3 regions of the Kitasatospora sp. NPDC088160 genome follow, and region 3 is predicted to be linked to each of the others. Evidence: riboswitches for the same ligand, from Rfam matches in the RefSeq annotation. Region 3 holds a riboswitch; each other region holds the start of a gene.

Region 1 (7,174 bases), on a different contig from region 3:
TCCAGGGCCACGTGCGCGAGCTGACGGGCCTCGAGCGGGATCCGTGGAGCAAGCTCATCGGCTACTACAGGTGCCCGGGGCGGGGATTGGGTGTGGCCGACGAGGGCGAGGCCTACCAGCTCAGCTCGGGGATCCTGCTCAAGGCCACGGACGACCAGCGCCCCGAGGTGCTGCGGGCGCTGCGGGAGAAGCTGGCGGGCGAGGGCTTCAAGATCACCTCGTCGGCGTCCGGTGCGGACGCTCAGTCCACCCCGCCCACCTGGGAGTTCGATGCCGTCCACGAGTCCGACGGCTACACCGTTTCGGCGGGCGCGTCGAAGCCCGGCCAGGGTGTGAGTGTGATGGTCGTCCTGCCCTGCCAGGCCCCGCCGTCCGCCGGTGCGGCTTCGCCCGCTCCGACGGCCACCACCTGAGGTCGGCGCGTCGGTCACGTCAACTACGCTACTGGAAAAGGTAGTTGGCGTCAGTCCCGGCACGTCGACTCGTGGCGGCGGGACGCCCCGGCGTGGGTGCGCCGGGGCGTCCGGTCAGGCGTCGGTGCGGCTCGTCGCGGTCAGCGGGGCGTACAGCTCGGGGCGGCGGGTGCGCAGGAGGCCGAACTCCCGCCAGTCCCGGCACTGGTCGAGGTCGAGGTCGGCGACGAGGACGGCGGGCCGGTCGCGCGGGGCGCGGAGCAGGATCCGGCCGTACGGGTCGGAGATGAACGACGAGCCGTAGAAGGTGGACCGGCCCTCCGTCCCGATCCGGTTGGGCACGATCATGAACAGCGCGTTGGCGAGGCCGTTGGCGCTGATGGCGTGCTCCCACATGGGCCGGGTGTCGAAGTCCGGGAGGTCCACCTCGGAGCCGATGGCGGTGGGGTGGACGAGGACTTCGGCGCCGCCGAGCGCGTAGGCGCGGGCGAGTTCGGGGAACCACTCGTCCCAGCAGGTGGGGAAGCCGAAGGCGGCGCCCTGGTGGGCCAGGACGGGGAACCCGCTGTCGCCGGGGCGGAAGCACAGGTCCTCGCGGTAGCCGGGGAAGGCCGGGATGTGGTTCTTCCGGGTTCTGGCGACGAGGGTGCCGTCGCGGTCCACGCAGACGGCCGTGTTGTAGCCGAGGCCGCCGTCCTCGGCGCGCTCGTACAGGGAGGCGTGGACGCTGATGCCGAGTTCGGCGGCGAGTTCGGCGGCGAGGCGGGTGGTGGGCCCCGTCTCGACGTCCTCCAGGTGGCGGGCGGCGCCCTCCCCCATCGGGTCGTCGGTGTTGCAGAAGTAGGGACTGCGGGTCAGCTCGGGCAGGCACACCATCGTCGCGCCCTGCGCGGCGGCGAGTGCCACGCCCTCGCGCAGCCGGGCGTCGTGCTCGGCCGGGTCGGTGTGCCAGCGCATCTGCACGAGCCCGACGCGCAGCGGTGCGCGTTCGGCGGGCCTGGTGCGGCCGGGGGAGCCGAGCGGGGAGCCGAAGGAGGTGAGGACGGCGTACGAGGTCACGGGTGTTCCTTCTGTTCTCTGGCGCTGATACGGAGGTGCCGGTGAAGGCCCTGCGATATAACTGAAAGTTCAGTCAGCTTTGCTGGCGTGGTGAAAATGTAGCCATGCCGGAACGTTCCGGCAAGGGGTGGCCGGCGAATGGTGTGCGGCTGTGCGGCTGTGCGGCTGTGCGGCTGTGCGGCGACCGCGTCGGGCAGGAGATCAGCGCGGCGGAAACCCGATGGCGCAACGCGCGTGCGGGCCTCTGGACTTACTAGGACGTCCAACTATATGGTCGACGACAGGTCCGCGGTGTCAGGGAAGCCGGTGTGAGTCCGGCACGGTCCCGCCACTGTGACCGGGGAGCTCGTCCTCGCAGACGAAGGCCACTGGCAGCCAGCCGGGAAGGCCTGGGGGCGTGCGGTGATCCGGGAGTCAGGATACCGGCCGCGGGTGTTCCGTGTTTTCCACGAGGATGGAGACGACACGCATGACTCCGGGCTGCTCCCGCTCCACTGCCGCTCCTGGTCGTCCCGTGCCCACGGCCGCCGGGGCGTCCACGCCCTGACGTTCCGTTCCGCCGCCGCACGCCCGTGCCGCGGGGCGCACCACCGTGTGCCCGCCGACCCGCGGCGGCCTCCGATCCTCCTCCTCTCCCCACCCCTGTCGAGAGAAGGAACCCGATGGTCCGAGAACTGACCCACTTCGTCGCCGGCAAGCCCACCGCCGGCACCTCCGGTCGCTTCGGCGACGTGTACGACCCCAACACCGGCCGGGTGCAGGCCCGGGTGCCGCTGGCCAGCCGGGCCGAGGTCGAGGCGGTGATCGCCGACGCCGCGCAGGCCCAGCCCGGGTGGGCCGGGTGGAACCCGCAGCGGCGGGCCCGCGTCCTGCTGCGCTTCCTCCAACTCGTCGAGCAGGAGAAGGACGAGCTGGCCCGGCTGCTGTCCGCCGAGCACGGCAAGACCGTGGCCGATGCCCACGGGGACATCCAGCGCGGCCTGGAGGTCGTGGAGTTCGCCGCCGGCATCCCGCACCTGCTGAAGGGCGAGTTCAGCGACAACGCGGGCACCGGCATCGACGTGTACTCGATGCGCCAGCCGCTCGGCGTGGTCGCGGGCATCACGCCGTTCAACTTCCCGGCGATGATCCCGCTCTGGAAGGCCGCACCCGCCCTCGCCTGCGGCAACGCCTTCGTCCTCAAGCCCTCGGAACGCGACCCCTCGGTGCCGCTGCGCCTCGCCGAACTGCTCCTGGAGGCCGGGCTGCCGCCGGGCGTGCTGAACGTGGTCAACGGCGGCAAGGAGGCCGTGGACACCCTGCTGGAGGACCCGCGGGTGCAGGCGGTCGGGTTCGTCGGCTCCACGCCGATCGCCCAGTACGTGTACGCCACCGCCGCCGCGCACGGGAAGCGGGCGCAGTGCTTCGGCGGTGCCAAGAACCACCTGGTCGTGATGCCGGACGCCGACCTCGACCAGGCCGCGGACGCGCTGATCGGCGCCGGCTACGGCTCGGCCGGCGAGCGCTGCATGGCGATCTCGGTGGCCGTCCCGGTGGGGGAGGAGACCGCCGACGCCCTGGTGGCCAAACTGGTCGAGCGGATCGCCGCGTTGAAGGTCGGGCGCTCGGACGACCCGGCGGCGGACTTCGGCCCGCTGGTCGGCGCCGACGCGCTGGAGCGGGTCCGCGGCTACCTGGACCTCGGGGTCGAGGAGGGCGCCGAACTCGTGGTCGACGGGCGGGACTTCCGGCTGGAGGGGCACGAGGGCGGCTACTTCCTCGGCGCCTCGCTGTTCGACCGCGTGACTCCCGACATGCGGATCTACCGGGAGGAGATCTTCGGCCCCGTCCTGACCGTGCTCCGCGCCGCCGACTACGAGGAGGCGCTGCGCCTGCCCAGCGAGCACGAGTTCGGCAACGGCGTGGCCGTCTACACCCGGGACGGCGACACGGCTCGGGACTTCGCGCGCCGGGTGAACACCGGCATGGTCGGCGTCAACGTGCCGATCCCCGTGCCGGTCGCGTACCACACCTTCGGCGGCTGGAAGCGCTCCGGGTTCGGCGACCTCAACCAGCACGGGCCGGACTCGATCCGCTTCTACACCCGCACCCGCACCGTCACCTCGCGCTGGCCCTCCGGGGTCAAGGAGGGCGCGAGCTTCACCATCCCGACGATGGGCTGAGGGCGCCGTGCACGACCTCACAGAGGACCAGCTCGCCATCGCGGCGACCACCCGGGCCTTCGCCCGCGAACACCTGGCGCCGAACGCGGTCGCGTGGGACCAGGCCAAGCACTTCCCGGTGGACGTGCTGCGCAAGGCGGCGGACGTCGGCCTGGCCGGTGTCTACGTCCGCGAGGAGTCCGGCGGCTCCGGACTCACCCGCGCCGACGGCGTGCTCGTGTTCGAGGCGCTGGCCACCGGCTGCCCGTCCATCGCCGCCTACCTGTCCATCCACAACATGGTCGCCTGGATGATCGACCGTTACGGCGACGACGCCCAGCGCGCCCGGTGGCTGCCGGGCCTCAGCGCCATGGCGACCCCCGCCAGCTACTGCCTCACCGAGCCCGGCGCGGGCTCGGACGCGGCGGCACTGACCACCCGCGCCCGCCGGGACGGGGACCACTGGGTCCTCGACGGCGTCAAGCAGTTCATCTCGGGCGCCGGCGTCTCCCGGGTCTACCTGGTGATGGCCCGCACCGGCGGACCGGGGGCCGGCGGGGTGTCCGCGTTCGTCGTCGAACGCGACGACGCCGGCGTCTCGTTCGGTCCCGACGAGAAGAAGATGGGCTGGAACGCCCAGCCCACCCGCCAGGTGCTCCTGGACGGCGTCCGGCTCCCGGCCGACCGCCTCCTCGGAGCCGAGGGCGAGGGCTTCCGGATCGCCATGAACGGGCTGAACGGCGGCCGGCTCGGCATCGCCGCCTGCTCCCTCGGCGGAGCGCAGGACGCCCTGGAGCGGGCCACCGGCTATCTGGCGGACCGCGAGGCGTTCGGCGCCCGGCTCCTGCACGCCCAGGCGCTGCAGTTCCGGCTCGCCGACATGGCCACCGAGCTGGAGGCGGCCAGGTCGCTGCTCTGGCGGGCTGCCTCGGCCCTGGACCGGGGGGACCCCAGGGCGCCGGAACTGTGCGCGATGGCCAAGCGGCACGCCACCGACACCGGCTTCGAGGTGGCCAACCAGGCGCTCCAACTGCACGGCGGCTACGGCTACCTGGCCGAGTACGGCATCGAGAAGATCGTCCGCGACCTGCGGGTGCACCAGATCCTGGAAGGAACCAACGAGATCATGCGCGTCATCGTCGCCCGCGGCCTGATCGGGGCCGCGTGATGGCCGGGACCGACCTCGACGAGGTCCTGGTCCACCGCGAGGGCCGGGCGGGCCTGATCGTCCTCAACCGCCCCGCAGCCCTGAACGCCCTCACCCACGGCATGGTGCGGAGGATCTCCGAAGCGCTGGACGCGTGGGAGGAGGACGAGCGGGTCGCGACCGTGGTCATCACCGGCGCCGGTGAGCGGGCCTTCTGCGCCGGCGGCGACATCGTCGCCATCCACCGCGCCGCCACCGGCGCGGACCCGGGCGCCGTCGAGGAGTTCTGGCGCGACGAGTACCGCCTCAACGCCCGCATCGCCCGCTACCCCAAGCCCTACGTCGCGCTCATGAGCGGCATCGTGATGGGCGGCGGGGTCGGGGTCTCCGCCCACGGCAGCGTCCGGATCGTCACCGAGACCACGCGCATCGCCATGCCCGAGGCCGGCATCGGCTTCGTCCCGGACGTCGGCGGCACCTACCTGCTCGCCCTCGCACCCGGCGAGTCGGGTACCCACCTCGCCTTGACCGCGGGCTCCGTCGGCGCCGCGGACGCGCTGCTCTGCGGCCTCGCCGACCACTTCGTCCCGGCCGAGCGGCTGCCCGCGCTGCTGGACGACCTGGCCGAACTCCCCCTGCACGACGCCCTCGAACGGAACGTCGGGCCCGCACCGGCCGGCGTGCTGGACGGCCGGCGGGCGTGGATCGACCGCTGCTACGGGGCCGACACCGTGGAGGAGATCCTCGACCGCCTGCGGGACAGCGGCGAACCGGAGGCCAAGGAGGCCGCGGACCGGATCGCCGCCAACTCGCCCGCCGCCGTGAAGGCCACCCTCGCCGCCCTGCGCCGGGCCCGCGCCCTCGGCCCGCTGGAGGCCGTCCTCGACCAGGAGTACCGGACCTCCTGTGCGGCGCTCTCCACACCGGACCTGGCCGAGGGGATCCGCGCCCAGGTCATCGACAAGGACCGTTCCCCGCGGTGGAACCCGTCGACGCTGAGCGCCGTCGGGCCCGCCGCGGTGGCCCGCTACTTCGCCCCGCTCGGCGACCGGGAACTCGGCCTGGCCCCCACCACACCCCTGGAGCGCTGGTGACCCGCCGCAACGGATTCAACGGAGTCATCGGATTCATCGGCCTCGGCAACATGGGCGGCCCGATGGCCGCCAACCTCGCCGAGGCCGGGCACACCGTGACCGGCTATGACCTGGCACCCGAGGCGCTGCGGAGGGCGGAGGAGGGCGGCGTCCGTCCGGCGCGGTCCGCGACCGAGGCGGTGCGGGAGGCCGACGTCGTCATCAGCATGCTGCCGGCCGGCCGGCACGTGCTGGCCGCCTACGCGGACCTGCTGCCCGCCGCCCGCCCGGGAACGCTCTTCGTCGACTGCTCCACGATCGACGTCGCGGACGCTCGGGCGGCGCACGACCTGGCCGTGACCGCCGGGCACCGGGCGGTGGACGCGCCGGTCTCCGGCGGGGTGGTCGGTGCCACGGCCGCGAGCCTCACCTTCATGGTCGGAGCCGCCGAGCCGGACTTCGAGGCGGCTCGACCGGTGCTGGAGGCGATGGGCCGCAAGGTCGTGCACTGCGGATCCCCCGGAGCGGGGCAGGCCGCGAAGATCTGCAACAACATGATCCTGGGCATCTCGATGATCGCGGTCAGCGAGGCCTTCGTGCTCGGAGAGAGCCTCGGGCTCAGCCACCAGGCCCTCTACGACGTCGCCTCGACCGCCTCCGGCCAGTGCTGGGCGCTCACCACCAACTGCCCCGTCCCCGGGCCGGTGCCGACCAGCCCGGCCAACCGCGACTACGCGGCCGGGTTCGCCGCCGCCCTGATGGCCAAGGACCTCGGACTCGCCGCCGGGGCCGCCGACGCCGCGGGCCTGCCCACGGACCTCGGACGCAGGGCGGCACAACTGTACGCGGACTTCGCGCAGGCCGACAGCGGCGCCGGCCTGGACTTCTCGGCGATCATCACCACCCTGCGGGAGGACGGCAAGTGACCGGCTACGAGACGATCCTGGTCGAGCGCAAGGGCCGGGTGGGGCTGATCACGCTCGACCGGCCCAAGGCGCTGAACGCGCTCAACACCCTGCTGATGAACGAAGTCGTGCAGGCAGCAACGGAGTTCGACCGTGACCCGGAGATCGGCGCGCTGGTGATCACCGGCTCCGAGAAGGCCTTCGCGGCCGGCGCCGACATCAAGGAGATGCAGTCGCTCGACTTCGTCGACGCCTACCTCGGCGACTGGTTCGCCGCCTGGGACCGCTTCGCCGCGCTGCGCAAGCCGGTGGTGGCGGCGGTGGCGGGCTACGCGCTGGGCGGCGGCTGCGAGCTGGCGATGCTGTGCGACGTCCTCCTGGCGGCGGACACCGCGAAGTTCGGGCAGCCGGAGATCAAGCTCGGCGTGATCCCCGG
Region 2 (7,174 bases), on a different contig from region 3:
TGCCGCTCGCCACCCGACAGCGTCGGCCAGGACCGGTCGAGCAGGTGGCCGACGTCGGCTGCGGCCACGGCCGCGGCGAACACGGACCGCTCGTGGGCGTCGGTGGCGGAGTTCGCCGGCACGGGCCAGCGGCTGCGGTGCGGCGTGCGGCCGAGATCGATGACCTGACGGACCGGCAGCGACAGCCGGGTGTCCGCCTGCTGCTCCATGAAGGCCACCTGTCGTGCTCGTCGGCGGGCCGTGAGTGCGTGGAGATCCTCTCCGTCCAGGAGGACCCGACCCTCGCTCGGCCGGGTCAGTCCGGCGACCGCGCGCAGCAAGGTGGTCTTCCCGGCGCCGTTGGGTCCGAGCAGGCCCGTGATCCGGCCGGGGGCGAACGCGAGCGAGACCGCGTCCAGCAGCGTGGCTCCGCCGATGCTCACACGAAGTCCCTCCGTGCGCAGCTCGGCGGGGGGCGTCACCGTCACTGCCCCCTCCCGTCGGCCCGCCCCTGGCGCCACAGCAGCCAGGCGAAGAAGGGCGCTCCGAGCCCGGCCGTGATGACGCCGACGGGGATCTCCCGGTCGGGGAGGACCGAGCGCGCCACGATGTCGCTGCCCACCAGGAGGGAAGCGCCCACCAGTGCCGACACGGGCAGCAGGAGGGCGTGGCGCGGGCCGCAGACGAGACGGACGACATGCGGTACGACCAGGCCGAGGAACCCGATGACGCCGGTGTGGGCGACCAGGCACGCGGTTACCAGCGCGGCGGTGGCGACGAGGACCCAACGGGTGCGCTCGACGTGGACGCCGAGGGAGCGGGCGGCGGTCTCGCCGAACGCGAAGGCGTCCAGGTCGCGGGCCGAGGAGGCCAGGACCGTGACACCGGCCAGCGCGACCGCGGTCAGGAAGACGGCGGTGGGCCACCGCACGCCGGCGACCGAGCCCAGCGTCCACTCCATGACACCGCGCGCCGCGTTGCGGTCCCCGAGGACCAGCACGACGAACGAGGTGTAGGCCCCGCACATCTGTCCCACCGCGATGCCGGCGAGCACGGTCCGGGTGGTCGGTAGCGACCGGGTGCGCGCGCCGGCCAGTGCCAGGACGACGACGGCGGCTAGCAGGGCACCGGCGAAGGCCGCCGTGGACACCGCGCCGGTGCCCACGGCGCCGGACACGCCGACGCCGAGGACGATCACGGTGACCGCGCCGGCGGCGGCTCCGTCCGAGATCCCGAGCAGGAAGGGATCGGCCAGGTCGTTCCCGGTCAGCGTCTGCAACACCGCGCCGCAGACCGCGAGGCCTGCGCCGGTGGCAGCCGCTCCCAGAACGCGGGGCAGCCGCAACTGCCAGACGATCTGGTCGTCCAGCAGCGTGACGTGCGGGTTGCCCAGCCCGAGACGGCGCACCACGACGTCGATCACCGTCCGGACCGGCTCGTGTTGCGAGCCCACGGCGAGGCCGAGGAGCACGGTGGCCAGGAGCAGGGCCGCACCGATGGCCAGGGCCGCCGTCGCGCGGCCCGGACCAGGGGGCCGCGCGACGGCGGGGTGGGGCGCGGTCATGAACCCGGGTGCAGTCGGCCCAGTCCCGCGGACACCCGGGCGGCACCGTCGGCGAGCAGCACGCCGGGAGTCGACTCCGAGAACGGCACCACCACGAAAGCCTTGCGCTGCACGGCGGTGAGCTTGCTCAGCACCGGGTCGTTCTCCAAGTAGTCGATCTTGGACTGGGCCGTGTCCCAGCCGGCGTCCGCGACCACGATGGCGTCCGGGTCCGCCGCGACGACCTTCTCCCAGCTCACGTTCTGCCAGCCACCGGACAGGTCCCCGAAGACGTTGCGGGCGCCCACGGCATTGAGAACGAGTTGAGGTCCGCCGTGGCCGGCCCCGACGAACGGCGCCTTGGTGTCCGAGTCGTACCACAGGACCTTCAAGCCCTTGCCCGCGGCCGTCGCCGTGAACTCGGCCAGCTGCTGCTCCTGTTGCTGCTGGATCGCGGCGGCCCGCTCCGTGACACCGAAGACCTTGGCGACGTCGTTCAGTTCGCCCCACACCGCCTGCCAGGTCGTCGGCGGCACCTGGCTCTTGTCCGAGCAGCCGAACGGGGACAGGTACGACGGGATGCCCTGGCCGCGCAGTTCCCCCCGGGTGCCCGCGACCTTGTCGGTGAACGCGCTGGAGTAGGAGGCGTACAGGAAGTCGGGACGGGCCGCGAGGAGCTTCTCCTTCGTCGGGTAGTCCTTGGAGAGCACCGGGACGGAGTCGTAGGCCGCCTTCCACTTCTCCGGGATGGAATCGTCGAGGTAGGCGGTACCGGCCATGCGGGACTGCAGGCCGAGGGCCAGGGCCACCTCGGTGGCACCCTCGTTGAGCGTCACCAGCCGGTCGGGCGGCGCGCCGACCGTCACGGTGGACCCGCAATTGTCGACGCTGACCGGCGCGGCAGTTCCGGTCGTCCCGCCGGACGTGGTGGGCGCGGGGGCGCCCGTGCAAGCTCCGAGCATGCCGATGAACAGGAAGGCCGCGACCGCCCGGCCGACACGTATCGGACCTGTGGGACGTACGGAACATATGGAACGGAACGGATACGGCAGACCGCTGGGCACGTGTTCTCCAAAACCCTCGTGGAACATGTAGCGCCGTGGCCGGTCTCCTGGCTTCCGCATCAACGCGCCGCGGCCGACCTTCCCGGACGGCTCTTCCAACCCGCCCAGTGGCCCTGACCGCTGGAAAAGCCGGTCAGCGAGGGCCGCGGAACTCCGCGGCAACAGTGGCGAGGGCCGCACCGGACTCAGACCGGTTTCCCGTACACCACGGCGATGGCAAGGTATCAGGCGTGGTCAGGTCGGTGCTGGCCAGCCCGTGGGATGGTCGTCTGGACCGTTCCTGGGGTTGCGGGAGGGATCGGCCACGGGGCCCGGTCGGGGGTCTCAGGTGCGGGCGGCGACGATCCAGTTCCTGAACTCGACGGCGTAGTGCCGCAGGTGGTGGTCCAGGACCTCGTCCGGGCACGTGACGGGGAAGTAGGGCGCCGCCACTCGGCCGGCGGGCGGAGACGCGGCTGGTCGTCGGCGTCGAGCGGATCGAGCACGCCGTCACCGACCCTGCTCGGCGGCGGAGGCACCGGGCCGTCGAAGGGGGGCCCGCGCACGCCCTCCCGCGGACCTGCGACGGGTGGTCAGGGGTGTGTTCCCCCACTTCGGGGGCAAGCGACGAGGCGGAGCGGCTCACCGAAAGGGTGTGTCGTGCCGGACAGAGCGCCACCCCTGGGGATAGTTCGTACATCACCAGCAATCACGCGGGCGACGGCCCGGCGGTCGTGCCCGCCCAGTGCCGGAGGAACGATGGACGACAAGCCGAGACGAAGGAGCAACGGCATGGCGAACGACCAGAACGACGCTACCGCGCGGCGCGACGAATCCCTCGCGGATCCGGTGGCAGGGCGGACAGGGTGGGACGAGGTCGACGCGCGGGCGGTGGACACCGTGCGGCTGCTGGCCGCCGACGCGGTGCAGAAGGTCGGCAACGGCCATCCGGGCACCGCGATGAGCCTGGCCCCACTGGCGTACCTGCTGTTCCAGAACGTCATGCGCCACGACCCCGGCGACGACCGGTGGCTGGGACGGGACCGCTTCGTGCTCTCCTGCGGCCACTCCAGCCTGACCCTCTACATCCAGCTCTACCTGGCCGGCTACGGCCTGGAACTCTCGGACCTGCAGGCTTACCGGACCTGGGGCTCCGCCACCCCCGGGCACCCCGAACACCGGCACACCCCCGGCGTGGAGATCACCACCGGCCCGCTGGGCCAGGGCCTGGCCAGCGCGGTGGGCATGGCGATGGCCGCCCGCCGCGAACGTGGTCTCCTCGACCCGGACGCCGAAGCGGGCACCAGCCCCTTCGACCATCACGTCTACGTGATCGCCTCCGACGGAGACATGATGGAGGGCGTCACCGGCGAGGCCGCCTCCCTGGCAGGGCACCAGGAACTCGGCGACCTCATCGTCTTCTACGACTCCAACCACATCTCCATCGAGGACGACACCGACATCTCCTTCAGCGAGGACGTCCCGGCCCGCTACGCCGCCTACGGCTGGCACGTGCAGACCGTGGACTGGACGCGCACCGGCCGCTACGTCGAGGACGTCGACGTGCTCCTGGCGGCCACCCGCGCCGCCCGGCAGGAGACCGGCCGCCCTTCGCTGATCATGCTGCGCACCGTGATCGGCTGGCCCGCCCCGACCAAGCAGGACAGCGGCAAGGCCCACGGATCCGCGCTGGGCGAGGACGAGGTCGCCGCCACCAAGCGGCTGCTGGGCTTCGACCCCGAAGAGCACTTCATCGTCGAGGAGGACGTCCTGGGCCGCACACGCGAGGCCGCCGACCGCGGCCGGCAGGTGCACGCCGAGTGGGACGAGAGGTTCGCGGCCTGGCGCACGGCGAACCCCGAGCGCGCCGTCCTGCTGGACCGACTGCGGGAGCAGCGGCTGCCCGACGGTTGGGCGGACGTCCTGCCGACCTTTCCCCCCGACGCCAAGGGCATGGCCACCCGCGCCGCCTCGGGCGAGGTCCTCACCGCACTGGCCCCGGTCCTGCCCGAGCTGTGGGGCGGCTCCGCCGACCTGGCCGGCAGCAACATCACCACCATGGTCGGCCAGCCGTCCTTCGTCCCCACCGACCGCCAGACAAAGAACTGGAAGGGCGGCCCCTACGGGCGCACCCTGCACTTCGGCATCCGTGAACACGCCATGGGCGCGATCCTCAACGGCATCGCCCTGCAGGGCCTGACCCGCCCCTACGGCGGCACGTTCCTGACCTTCTCCGACTACATGCGCCCCGCCGTCCGGCTGGCCGCCCTGATGCGACTTCCGGTCACGTACGTCTGGACCCACGACTCCATCGGCCTGGGCGAGGACGGCCCCACCCACCAGCCCGTCGAACACCTGGCCGCACTGCGTGCCATCCCCGGTCTGGACGTCGTGCGCCCAGCCGACGCCAACGAAACCACCGCGTGCTGGCGCACCATCCTCGAACACCGCGACCGCCCGGCCGGACTGGTCCTCAGTCGCCAGAACCTGCCTGTCCTCGACCGCGACAGCGGCGAGTTCGCCCCCGCACGGGAAGCGGCTCGGGGCGGGTACGTCCTGGCCGAGGCTCCGGGCGGCGCGACGCCGGACGTCATCCTCATCGCGACGGGCTCCGAGGTGCACCTCGCCCTGGAGGCCCGCACCCTGCTGGCGGCCGGGGGACTCGCGGTGCGGGTGGTGTCGATGCCCTGCCGGGAGTGGTTCGCCGCCCAGCCCCAGGACTACCAGGACCATGTTCTGCCCCTGGACGTACGGGCCCGGGTGAGCGTCGAGGCCGCCGTCGGACAGGGCTGGCGGGAGATGGTGGGCGACGCCGGACGGATCGTCAGCCTGGAGCACTACGGCGCGTCCGCCGACTACCAGCGCCTGTACACCGAGTTCGGCATCACCCCCCAGGCGGTCGCCGCAGCCGCCCGCGACAGCATCCTCGACACCCGGCGGGCACCGCGTCCCGGCGGCCACCAGCAGACCTCCACCCCGACCACAGGTGGCACCGGGGACCTCAGCCGCTCCGACACTTGAACGGTGGGCAGGAGGCCGATGTCCGCTTCGCGCGGCCCGGCACCGTTGGCACGCTCCTTGTGATCAGAGTGCCGTGGGGCTGGTGGCGGTGGCCGCCGAGACGTCGGGGTGGAGGGCGAAGACCCGGTCCAGTCCGACGATGTGCAGAATCCTGATGGTGTTGGCCGGGACCGCGGCCAAGGCCATGTCGGCGCCCTGTTCGGCGGCCACGTTGCGGACGGCCAGCAGAGCGGTGATGCCGCTGGAGTCGCAGAACTCCAGACCGGTCTCGCTGTTCCGCCCTCGGAGGAGGGTGGAACCACAGGACTGGTCGCAACCTCACACAAGCCCTCATTCCCGCACGTCGTGGCGGTTGGTGAACCAACGAGGTCCGCCATCCCGTTGAGGCATGTACCTGACCATCCTCCGATAGAGAGTTGGCTGCCATGACCTCCAAGCGTGTTGTCCAGTCCTCCGTACTGACCGCCGTCCTGGCGCTGAGCGCCGGCTTGGCCCTGGCTCCCGCGGCGCAGGCCGCCGGCCCCTCCGCCGGAACGACGCGGTCGGCCGCCCCAGTGGCGTCCGCCGCCTACGCGGTGCGCAGCACCCAGGTCACCCTGTCGAACCAGACCGGCAGCATGCTCTACCTCGGCTCGGCCACCCTGGCCCACGGGTGCTGGAGCGCCGGCAGTCCTCTGCCCCCGAGCTACATCCTGCCGAACGTGGCCCCCAGCTGGAAGACCGAGTCGTGCGGGTTCCTGACGGGCACCGAGGGGCAGATCGGCTTCGGCGTGGACACCTGGAGCGGGTTGATCCACTGGAGCAACCCCTACGCCGGGTCGAACGTCAACGAGTGCACTGTCGGTGCGGGTCTCACCTGCCAGGTGATCGGCGGAGGGGGGAACAACGCGGAGGTCACCTTCGTGGTGCGGCGCGCCTGAGGCCCGACCCCACCCGGTCGCCCGCCACCTGAACCACGAGTGCCTCCGGCAGGGCGGCCGAAATCGTAACGGCGTCCTGACCGGCCGCCCGCTCCCTATCCTCCCGAGCGGGTTGCGGTGCCGGATCGGTCCGGGGAGTGCGGCGCGGCCGCTCTGCGGACGGCGACCTCGGTGGTCGGCTCCCGGGCGGCGCGCGGCGCGGTCTGGCTGCGCCGAACCGGTCGCGGCGGCTCCGTACGACCTTGTCGCGTCCGCGAGCCGCAGCAGGGCTGCCGGGGCGTCACGTTCCCGGTCGTGGGCGGAATGGGGATCGGCTGCCGTCCCTGCGTCGAGCACCGCCTCAAGGGTGCTAACTTAGGCAAGCCTAACCAAGACGCGCGACCACACAGCCCAGGGGGGCACCATGGCAGACCAACCGACCCGCCGGACACCGCAGGCGCGCGAAGCACAGGTGCTGCGCACCGAGCGGATCACACCGCACATGGTGCGCCTGGTCCTCGGCGGTGCGGGGTTGGAGGACTTCGACGCCACCGAGTTCACCGACCACTACATCAAGGTGCTCTTCGCGCCCGAGGGCGTGAGCTACCCGGAGCCCTTCGACATGGCGCGGATCCGCGAGGAGTTCCCGCCCGAGCAGCGGCCGATCACCCGGACGTACACCGTGCGGG
Region 3 (7,174 bases):
GAAGCGGTCCACCGACTTGATCAGGCCGATGGTGGCGACCTGGGTCAGGTCGTCCAGCGGCTCGCCCCGGTTGCGGAACCGCCGGGCCAGGTGCTCGACCAGCGGGATGTGCATCCGCACCAGCTGGTTGCGCAGCTCGACGCGCTCCGGGGAGCCGTCGGGCAGCGCGGACAGCCGGACGAACAGCGCGCGGGCCGCCTCCCGGTCCGGTGCGCCCGAGCGGTGCGGGGCCGGGGCCGGCGCCTGGGTGGGCACCGCGGTGCGCAGGTCCGCGGCCTCGTCCGCCGGATCGGACGGGGGCGGGGATGCGGGCGACGGTTCAGACGTCGGCTCGGTCGGGTGGCTCATCCGGTGGGCGTCCTTCGGGTGCGCATCGTCGTTGGCGGCGAGGCCAGGAACGCTCGCCTGGGTCGGTACGGCAGGTCCCGCCGTCGCGAGGCCGGTACGGTCCAGATCACTCACGGCCATTCCCCCGTTCCGTTCCGGGAGCACCGGGGCCCTCGGGCCCCGGCATCGTCTCGTTGGTCGTACCGCGTGGGGGGCGGTACCGGGCGCCGCCCGCGCGGCCCCTGATCGGGGACCGGGCGGACGGCCCTTGTGCGGTGCTGGTCGACGCCCCGGCTAGTGGGCGACGGGGCCGCCGCGCTTCTTGTGCAGGCTGATCGACACGGTCTTGTCCTCGCCGACCGAGGAGTCGACCTCGCCGGCCAGGGCGGAGAGCACCGTCCAGGCGAAGGTGTCCCGTTCGGGTGCCTTCCCGTCGGTGGTGGGGGCGGCGACGGTCACCTTCAGCGAGTCGCCGACCAGCCGGAACTCGCAGGTCAGGACGGAGCCGGGCACCGCCTGCTGGAGCAGGATGGCGCAGGCCTCGTCGACCGCGATCCGCAGGTCCTCGATCTCGTCGAGGGTGAAGTCGAGCCGCGCCGCCAGGCCGGCCGTCGCTGTTCGCAGGACCGAGAGGTAGGCACCCGCCGCGGGCAGCCGGACCTCCACGAAGTCCTGCACTCCGGGCTCGCCGTCGATCTGGGACACCCTCACCTCCTGGGTGACGCGCTGTGCTTCCGGGCCGGTGGCCGCGGCACTGTCTGTTGCTTGGCTCAACTGCTTCGCCCCAACTGTCCAGAGGGGTGGTGCGGTACGTACCGGTCATACCCTTCGCGGGGCGACCGGACGCCGCGTATCCGCCTGAGACCTTACCGCCTTCCGCACGCCGGCCGGGGCTCGGGAGTCACTCATGGTAAGCCATCGCGACGCAGGGTGGCAGGGGTTCGGGCGGTCCGTTCAGTGACCGCCGCCGCCGCCGCCGGCGGCGGCGAGCGCCTCGCCGGTGAGCCGGTAGACGGTCCAGTCGTCCATCGGCACCGCGCCGAGGGACTTGTAGAAGTCGATCGAGGGCGTGTTCCAGTCGAGCACCGACCACTCCACCCGCGCGTAGCCGCGTTCGACGGCGATCCGTGCCAGTTCCAGCAGCAGCGCCTTGCCGTGGCCGCCGCCGCGGGACAGCGGGCGGACGTACAGGTCCTCCAGGTAGATCCCGTGGGTGCCGCGCCAGGTCGAGAAGTTGAGGAACCAGACCGCGAAGCCGACCGGCTCGCCGGTGGCGTCGTCCTCGGCGATCAGGCCGAACAGCGCGGGGTTGGCGCCGAACAGGGCGTCGCGCAGCTGCTCCTCGGTGGCCACGGCCTCCTGCGGGGCCTTCTCGTACTCCGCGAGCTCGCGGATCAGGGCGAGGATGACGGGAACGTCGGTCACGACGGCGGTGCGGATCATGCCGCGAGCCTACTGCGCGTCCCCGCCCCCGGCCCAGGCCCGGGCCGGGGCCCGGGCCGGGGGCGGGCGGGTCAGCGGGCGGGGACGGTGCGCAGGTAGTCGGCCAGCGCGGTGATCGCGGCCGGGTTGCGCGGGCTCTCCACCAGGTCGACGTAGTCCAGGACGAAGATCCGGTCGTTCCTGACCGCCGAGACGCCGGCCAGCGGCGGGAAGGACTTCAGGAAGGCGCGCTTGGCGTCGGCGCCGGTCTCGCCGTAGTTGTTGATCAGGATCACCTCGGGGTCGCGCTGGACCACGCTCTCCCAGCCGACGGTGACCCAGGTGTCCGCGAGGTCGCCCATCACGTTGGCCCCGCCGGCCTTGGCGATGATCTCGTCGGCCGCGGCGAACTTCCCGGCGGTGTACGGCTTGTCCTGCCCGCTGTCGTACAGGAACACGGACGGCCGGCGCTCGGGCTGCGGGGCGGCGGCGACCTGCGCCTTGAAATCGGCGACCAGCTTGTCCGCCCGGTCGCGGACGTCGAAGATCTCGCCGAGGTTGGCCAGGTCGGTGTAGAGCGCGTCCAGCGGGGACATCACGCCGCGCTCGGTGCCCTTGCCGCTGCGGCAGGACTCGCTGAGCACGTACGAGGGGATGCCGAGGTCCTTGAGCGCCTGCGGGGTGAAGCCGCGGCCCTCGTCGAAGCCGTAGTGCCAGCCGGCGAAGACCAGGTCGGCCTTGGCGCCCAGCACGATCTCCTTGGTGATCTCCTTCTTGGAGAGCCACGCGGTCTGCTGGTAGCCGTCCTTCCAGGCGACCTGGTCGACCCGGCCCTTGTCGTCGGGCATCACGTAGCCGGCCATCCGGTCGGCCAGGCCGAGGGCGAGCATCAGCTCGGTGATGCCGACGTCGTTGGTCACCGTCCGGGCGGGCTTCTGCGGGAAGGTGAGCTTGGTGCCGCAGTTCTCCACGGTCACCGGGTAGTGGGCGGAGGCGGCGGTGGCGTCGCCGCTCGGGGCGATCTCGGCGCCGCAGGCGGTGAGCCCGAGGGTGAGCAGGGCGGTGATGGCAACGGCCTTGGTGCGCACGGGGGTTCCTTCGGGGGGTGGGTCAGATCCGGTCGAAGAGCAGTTGGACGGCGCCGGTCACCGGGTGCCGGACGGGGGTGGCCCGGACGCCGAACACCTCGGCCAGCAGGGCGGGTCGGAGCACCTCGGCGGGCGGCCCCGAGGCGACGATCCGGCCGGCCCGCAGCACGTACAGCAGGTCGCAGTGGCCGGCCGCCAGGTTGAGGTCGTGCAGCGCGGTGAGCACCGTCGGGCCGGCCTCCCGGACCAGCGCCAGCACGTCCAACTGGTGGCCGATGTCCAGGTGGTTGGTGGGCTCGTCCAGCACCAGCAGCCGGGGCTCCTGGACCAGCGCGCGGGCGATCAGCACCCGCTGCTTCTCGCCGCCGGACAGGCTCAGGAAGCCCCGCCCGGCCAACTGTTCGGCGCCGACCTTGCGCAGCGCCTCCGTGCAGCGCGCGTGGTCGTCCGCACCCGGGCCGCCCAGCCCGCGCCGGTGCGGCAACCGGCCCATGGCGACCACCTCGGCCACCGTGAAGTCGAACTCGGCGGAGTGCTCCTGGGGGAGTGCGGCCACCCGCCGGGCGGCCTCGCGCGCGGTCAGCGCGTGCAGGTCCGCGCCGTCCAGCCGGACGGCCCCGGCGGCCGGCCGCAGCGCCCGGTAGACGCAGCGCAGCAGCGTCGACTTGCCGCTGCCGTTGGGCCCGACCAGTCCGACCACCTGCCCGGCGGCGGCGTCCAGGGCGACGTCGTGGACCAGCCGGGCGCCGGCCAGCTCGACCGAGACGGAGTCCAGGGCGAGATCCATCAGCGGCCTCCGAAGGAATAGCCGCGACGGCGCATCAGCAGCAGGAAACAGGGCACCCCGAGCACCGCGGTGACCACCCCGACCGGCAGTTCGGCGGGCGCCAGCAGGGTGCGCGAGACGATGTCCACCCAGACCAGCAGCAGCGCCCCGGCGAGCGGCGCGACCAGCAGCACCCGGCGGTGCCCGGCGCCGACCAGCATCCGGGCCAGGTGCGGCACCATCAGCCCGACGAAGCCGATCGCCCCGCTGACGGCCACCACCGTGCCGGTGACGGCGGCGGTCACCACGAACAGCTCGCGGCGCAGCCGGTCCGGGTCCACGCCCAGCGAGGCGGCCGTCTCGTCGCCCATGGCGAGCGCGTCCAGCCGGCCGGCGGCGCAGGCCAGGTACGCCAGGCCGGCCAGCACGGTGGCGGCGGCGATCGGCACCGAGCCCCAGGTGGCGCCGCCGAGGCTGCCGAGCAGCCACATCATGGCGTCCCGGGCGGCCTCGCCTCGGGCGGCCGCGAAGACCATCAGCGCGGTGACGGCGGAGAAGCCGTAGGAGAGCGCGGTGCCGGTGAGCACCAGCCGCAGCGGGGTGAGCCCGTAGGCCGTGCGCGCCGCGAGGTAGACCAGAACCATGGCGACCAGCGCGGAGCCGAACGCGGAGGCCGAGATCGCCCACACCCCGAGCGAGGCGAAGGCGCCGAGCAGCAGCACGGCGTTGGCGCCGACGGCCGCGCCGGAGGAGATGCCGAGCACGAACGGGTCGGCCAGCGCGTTGCGCACCAGGGCCTGGACGGCGACCCCGGTGGCGGCCAGCCCGGCGCCGACCACCGAGGCCAGCACGGCGCGCGGCAGCCGGATCTCCCAGACGATCGCGTAGGCGGCGGCCTCGTCCGCCTCCAGCCGTCCGCCCGTCAGCCCGGCGGCCAGCAGCCGCAGGGCGCGGGGCAGGCCGATCCCGGAGGCGCCCAGCGCCACGCCGCAGAGCAGCGAGAGCAGCAGGGCGGCGGCCAGGCCGACGGCGAGCGGGAGGGCGGGTATTCGGCGGGCGGGCGGGCTCGTTGCGCCACTGCCCGCGGCTGCGGTGCTGCTCACGGTGCGCCTTGCCTCGGGCCGCGGGTGCGCGGGGGCGGCACCGGTCGGGCGCGGGCCCGGGCGCCATCCCCTCGCAGTCCACGGCGAGTTGTCGGGAGTTCAGCGGCCGGGGGCGATCGGGCTGGCGCGGCCCCGGGGCCGTGCTCACCGTTGCGGGTCAGCGCCGGATTCACACCGGACTTCCCCCTCGGACGCCCTGGCAGCATAACAGCCACTCAGGCTAGGCAACCCTTACCGGGCTCGGATGGGGCGTGAACGCACGACCGCCCCCGTCCGGGCTCGCGGACGGGGGCGGTCGGGTGGCGACGCGTCAGGCTCAGGCCTGCTTGGTCTCCCAGAAGATCTTGTCGACCTCGGCGATCAGGTCCAGCAGGGCCTGGCCGGTGGCGGGGTCGGTGGACGCCTTGGCGGCCGAGGCGGCCTTCAGGGTGTCGTTGATCAGCTGGTGCAGCTGCGGGTACTTCTCGAAGTGCGGGGCCTTGAAGTAGTCGCTCCACAGCACCGAGATGTGGTGCTTGACGGCCTCGGCACGCTGCTCCTTGATGATCAGGGCGCGGGTGCGGAAAGCCGGGTCCTCGTTGGCCTGGTACTTCTCCTGGGTGCCCTTGACCGACTCGGCCTCGATCCGGGCCTGCGCCGGGTCGTACACGCCGCAGGGCAGGTCACAGTGGGCGTGGGCGGTGGCGCGCGGTGCAAACAGACGAGAGAACATGGGAGTCCTTCCTTAGATCGTCTTCCCGCGCCCGAGATTACCCTTCCGCACCCGGGGTTTCGCGATCGGGCGGTGGGCCTAGGGCAAAAGGCGGACCCGGAACCGGGGTAATCCGGACATCGAACGGATCGAACGGGGTGACGGTCCGTACGGCAGACTGGGACCGGGCGGTCCGGGAGGAGGAGTCGTGGCGCGGAGCACGGAACCGGCGGACGCGGAACCGATGGGCACGGAACCCCGGGGCCGGGGCGGCGGCGCGGTGCCGTTCGGGCTGGTCGACGTGGCGGGCCCGTCGATGGTCCCGACCCTGCGCGAGGGCGACCAGTTGCTGGTGCGCTACGGCGCGCCGATCCGGCCCGGCGCGGTGGTGCTCTTCCGGCACCCCTTCCAGCAGGACCTGCTGGTGGTGAAGCGGGCCGCCGAGCGGCGTCCGAGGGGCTGGTGGCTGCTGTCCGACAACCGGCCGGTGGACAGCGACAGCCGCAGCTACGGCCCGGTCCCGGACGAGCTGGTGCTCGGCCGGGTGCTGCTGCGGCTGCGCCCGCGCCCGGCCTGGCTGGCGCCGGGGCGGCGGCTGGAGCGGCTGCTGCTGGGCACCCGGCTGGCCCGGGTGCCGGGTCTGGCCCGCCGCCTGGGCGTCTGGGCGGACGAGCTCTGACCCCCTGGGCCCGGCCCGGACAGGACCTAGCCGGCGGCGCCGAGTGCCGCGGCCTCGGCCTCCTGGCGCTTGCGGGCCCGGTACGCGGCGACGTTGGCGCGGGTCGCGCAGCGGTCCGAGCAGTAGCGGCGGGAGCGGTTGGTCGAGGTGTCCAGGTAGGCGTTGCGGCAGGGCGCGGCCTGGCAGATGCCGAGCCGGTCGGCGCCCAGCTCGGTCAGGTGGACGGCCAGGCCCATGCAGGCGACCGCGCTGAAGTGCGCGGTGGCGGTGGGCGAGTTGTCGGCCAGGTGCAGGTGCCAGCGCGGCCGGCCGGCGTCGTCCAGGTAGTCGTGCCCGGAGACCAGCGGGCTGACCGGGTACTCCATCAGCAGGCTGTTCAGCAGGTCGACGCCCCGGATCTCGTCGCCCTCGGCGGCGGCCTCGAAGACCCCGCGCAGCCTGGTCCGCACCGCCCGCAGCCGGGGCAGGTCGGACTCGTCGGCCTGTGCGGCGGCCCGTGAGGAGTCGGAGAACAGGCCGCGCACCGCGTCCACGGACGTCAGCGTGTCGGTGCCGCGCCCGGGCTCCTCGGTGTTCACCAGCCGAACGGCGAGATCGGCGTACGAGGCGAGCTCCACGGAGGTCCTTCCAGAAGGTCGGTAACGGGCTGATTGCGTCCAGCCTATTACCTGGGTGGGGAAAACGTCGGCGCCCGGCAGGAGCAGCCTGCCGGGCGCCGGTCGGTACGGTTCTACAGCACCTTGGAGAGGAAGGCGCGGGTGCGCTCGTGCCGGGGGTCGGTGAGCACCTCGCGGGGGTTGCCGGACTCGACCACCACGCCGCCGTCCATGAACACCAGCGCGTCGCCGACCTCGCGGGCGAAGCCCATCTCGTGGGTGACGACCACCATGGTCATGCCCTCCTCGGCGAGGCCGCGCATGACGTCGAGGACGTCGCCGACCAGTTCGGGGTCGAGCGCCGAGGTGGGCTCGTCGAACAGCATCAGCTTGGGCTTCATGGCCAGCGCGCGGGCGATCGCGACGCGCTGCTGCTGGCCGCCGGAGAGCTGGGAGGGGTAGTTCTTCGCCTTGTCGGCGAGGCCGACCCGCTCCAGCAGGA

What was found. A riboswitch is a leader RNA that binds a small molecule or an ion and turns the genes downstream of it on or off. The one in region 3 is predicted to bind cobalamin.
Region 1: another riboswitch for cobalamin. It lies ahead of ACIOGZ_RS24855 (CoA-acylating methylmalonate-semialdehyde dehydrogenase); the one in region 3 lies ahead of ACIOGZ_RS31550 (FecCD family ABC transporter permease).
Region 2: another riboswitch for cobalamin. It lies ahead of ACIOGZ_RS26820 (ABC transporter substrate-binding protein); the one in region 3 lies ahead of ACIOGZ_RS31550 (FecCD family ABC transporter permease).

Annotation. Positions count from the first base shown of each region.
Region 1 is NZ_JBIUSS010000016.1:116,498-123,671, forward strand. Features, by position in the region: gene ACIOGZ_RS24845 (hypothetical protein) at 93-413, shown strand; gene ACIOGZ_RS24850 (nitrilase-related carbon-nitrogen hydrolase) at 528-1,472, opposite strand; cobalamin riboswitch at 1,727-1,918, shown strand; gene ACIOGZ_RS24855 (CoA-acylating methylmalonate-semialdehyde dehydrogenase) at 2,135-3,634, shown strand; gene ACIOGZ_RS24860 (acyl-CoA dehydrogenase family protein) at 3,642-4,781, shown strand; gene ACIOGZ_RS24865 (enoyl-CoA hydratase/isomerase family protein) at 4,781-5,854, shown strand; gene mmsB (3-hydroxyisobutyrate dehydrogenase) at 5,851-6,759, shown strand; gene ACIOGZ_RS24875 (enoyl-CoA hydratase) at 6,756-7,174, shown strand, end outside.
Region 2 is NZ_JBIUSS010000018.1:127,079-134,252, forward strand. Features, by position in the region: gene ACIOGZ_RS26810 (ABC transporter ATP-binding protein) at 1-422, opposite strand, end outside; gene ACIOGZ_RS26815 (iron chelate uptake ABC transporter family permease subunit) at 464-1,543, opposite strand; gene ACIOGZ_RS26820 (ABC transporter substrate-binding protein) at 1,540-2,388, opposite strand; cobalamin riboswitch at 2,606-2,811, opposite strand; gene tkt (transketolase) at 3,358-5,586, shown strand; partial or broken gene ACIOGZ_RS26830 (STAS domain-containing protein) at 5,650-5,847, opposite strand; gene ACIOGZ_RS26835 (hypothetical protein) at 6,012-6,506, shown strand; gene ACIOGZ_RS26840 (siderophore-interacting protein) at 6,910-7,174, shown strand, end outside.
Region 3 is NZ_JBIUSS010000023.1:111,287-118,460, reverse strand. Features, by position in the region: gene ACIOGZ_RS31575 (RNA polymerase sigma factor SigF) at 1-348, opposite strand, end outside; gene ACIOGZ_RS31570 (anti-sigma regulatory factor) at 622-1,032, opposite strand; gene ACIOGZ_RS31565 (GNAT family N-acetyltransferase) at 1,282-1,770, opposite strand; gene ACIOGZ_RS31560 (ABC transporter substrate-binding protein) at 1,842-2,837, opposite strand; gene ACIOGZ_RS31555 (ABC transporter ATP-binding protein) at 2,860-3,624, opposite strand; gene ACIOGZ_RS31550 (FecCD family ABC transporter permease) at 3,624-4,706, opposite strand; cobalamin riboswitch at 4,796-4,934, opposite strand; gene sodN (superoxide dismutase, Ni) at 5,023-5,418, opposite strand; gene sodX (nickel-type superoxide dismutase maturation protease) at 5,642-6,076, shown strand; gene ACIOGZ_RS31535 (CGNR zinc finger domain-containing protein) at 6,103-6,693, opposite strand; gene ACIOGZ_RS31530 (amino acid ABC transporter ATP-binding protein) at 6,807-7,174, opposite strand, start outside.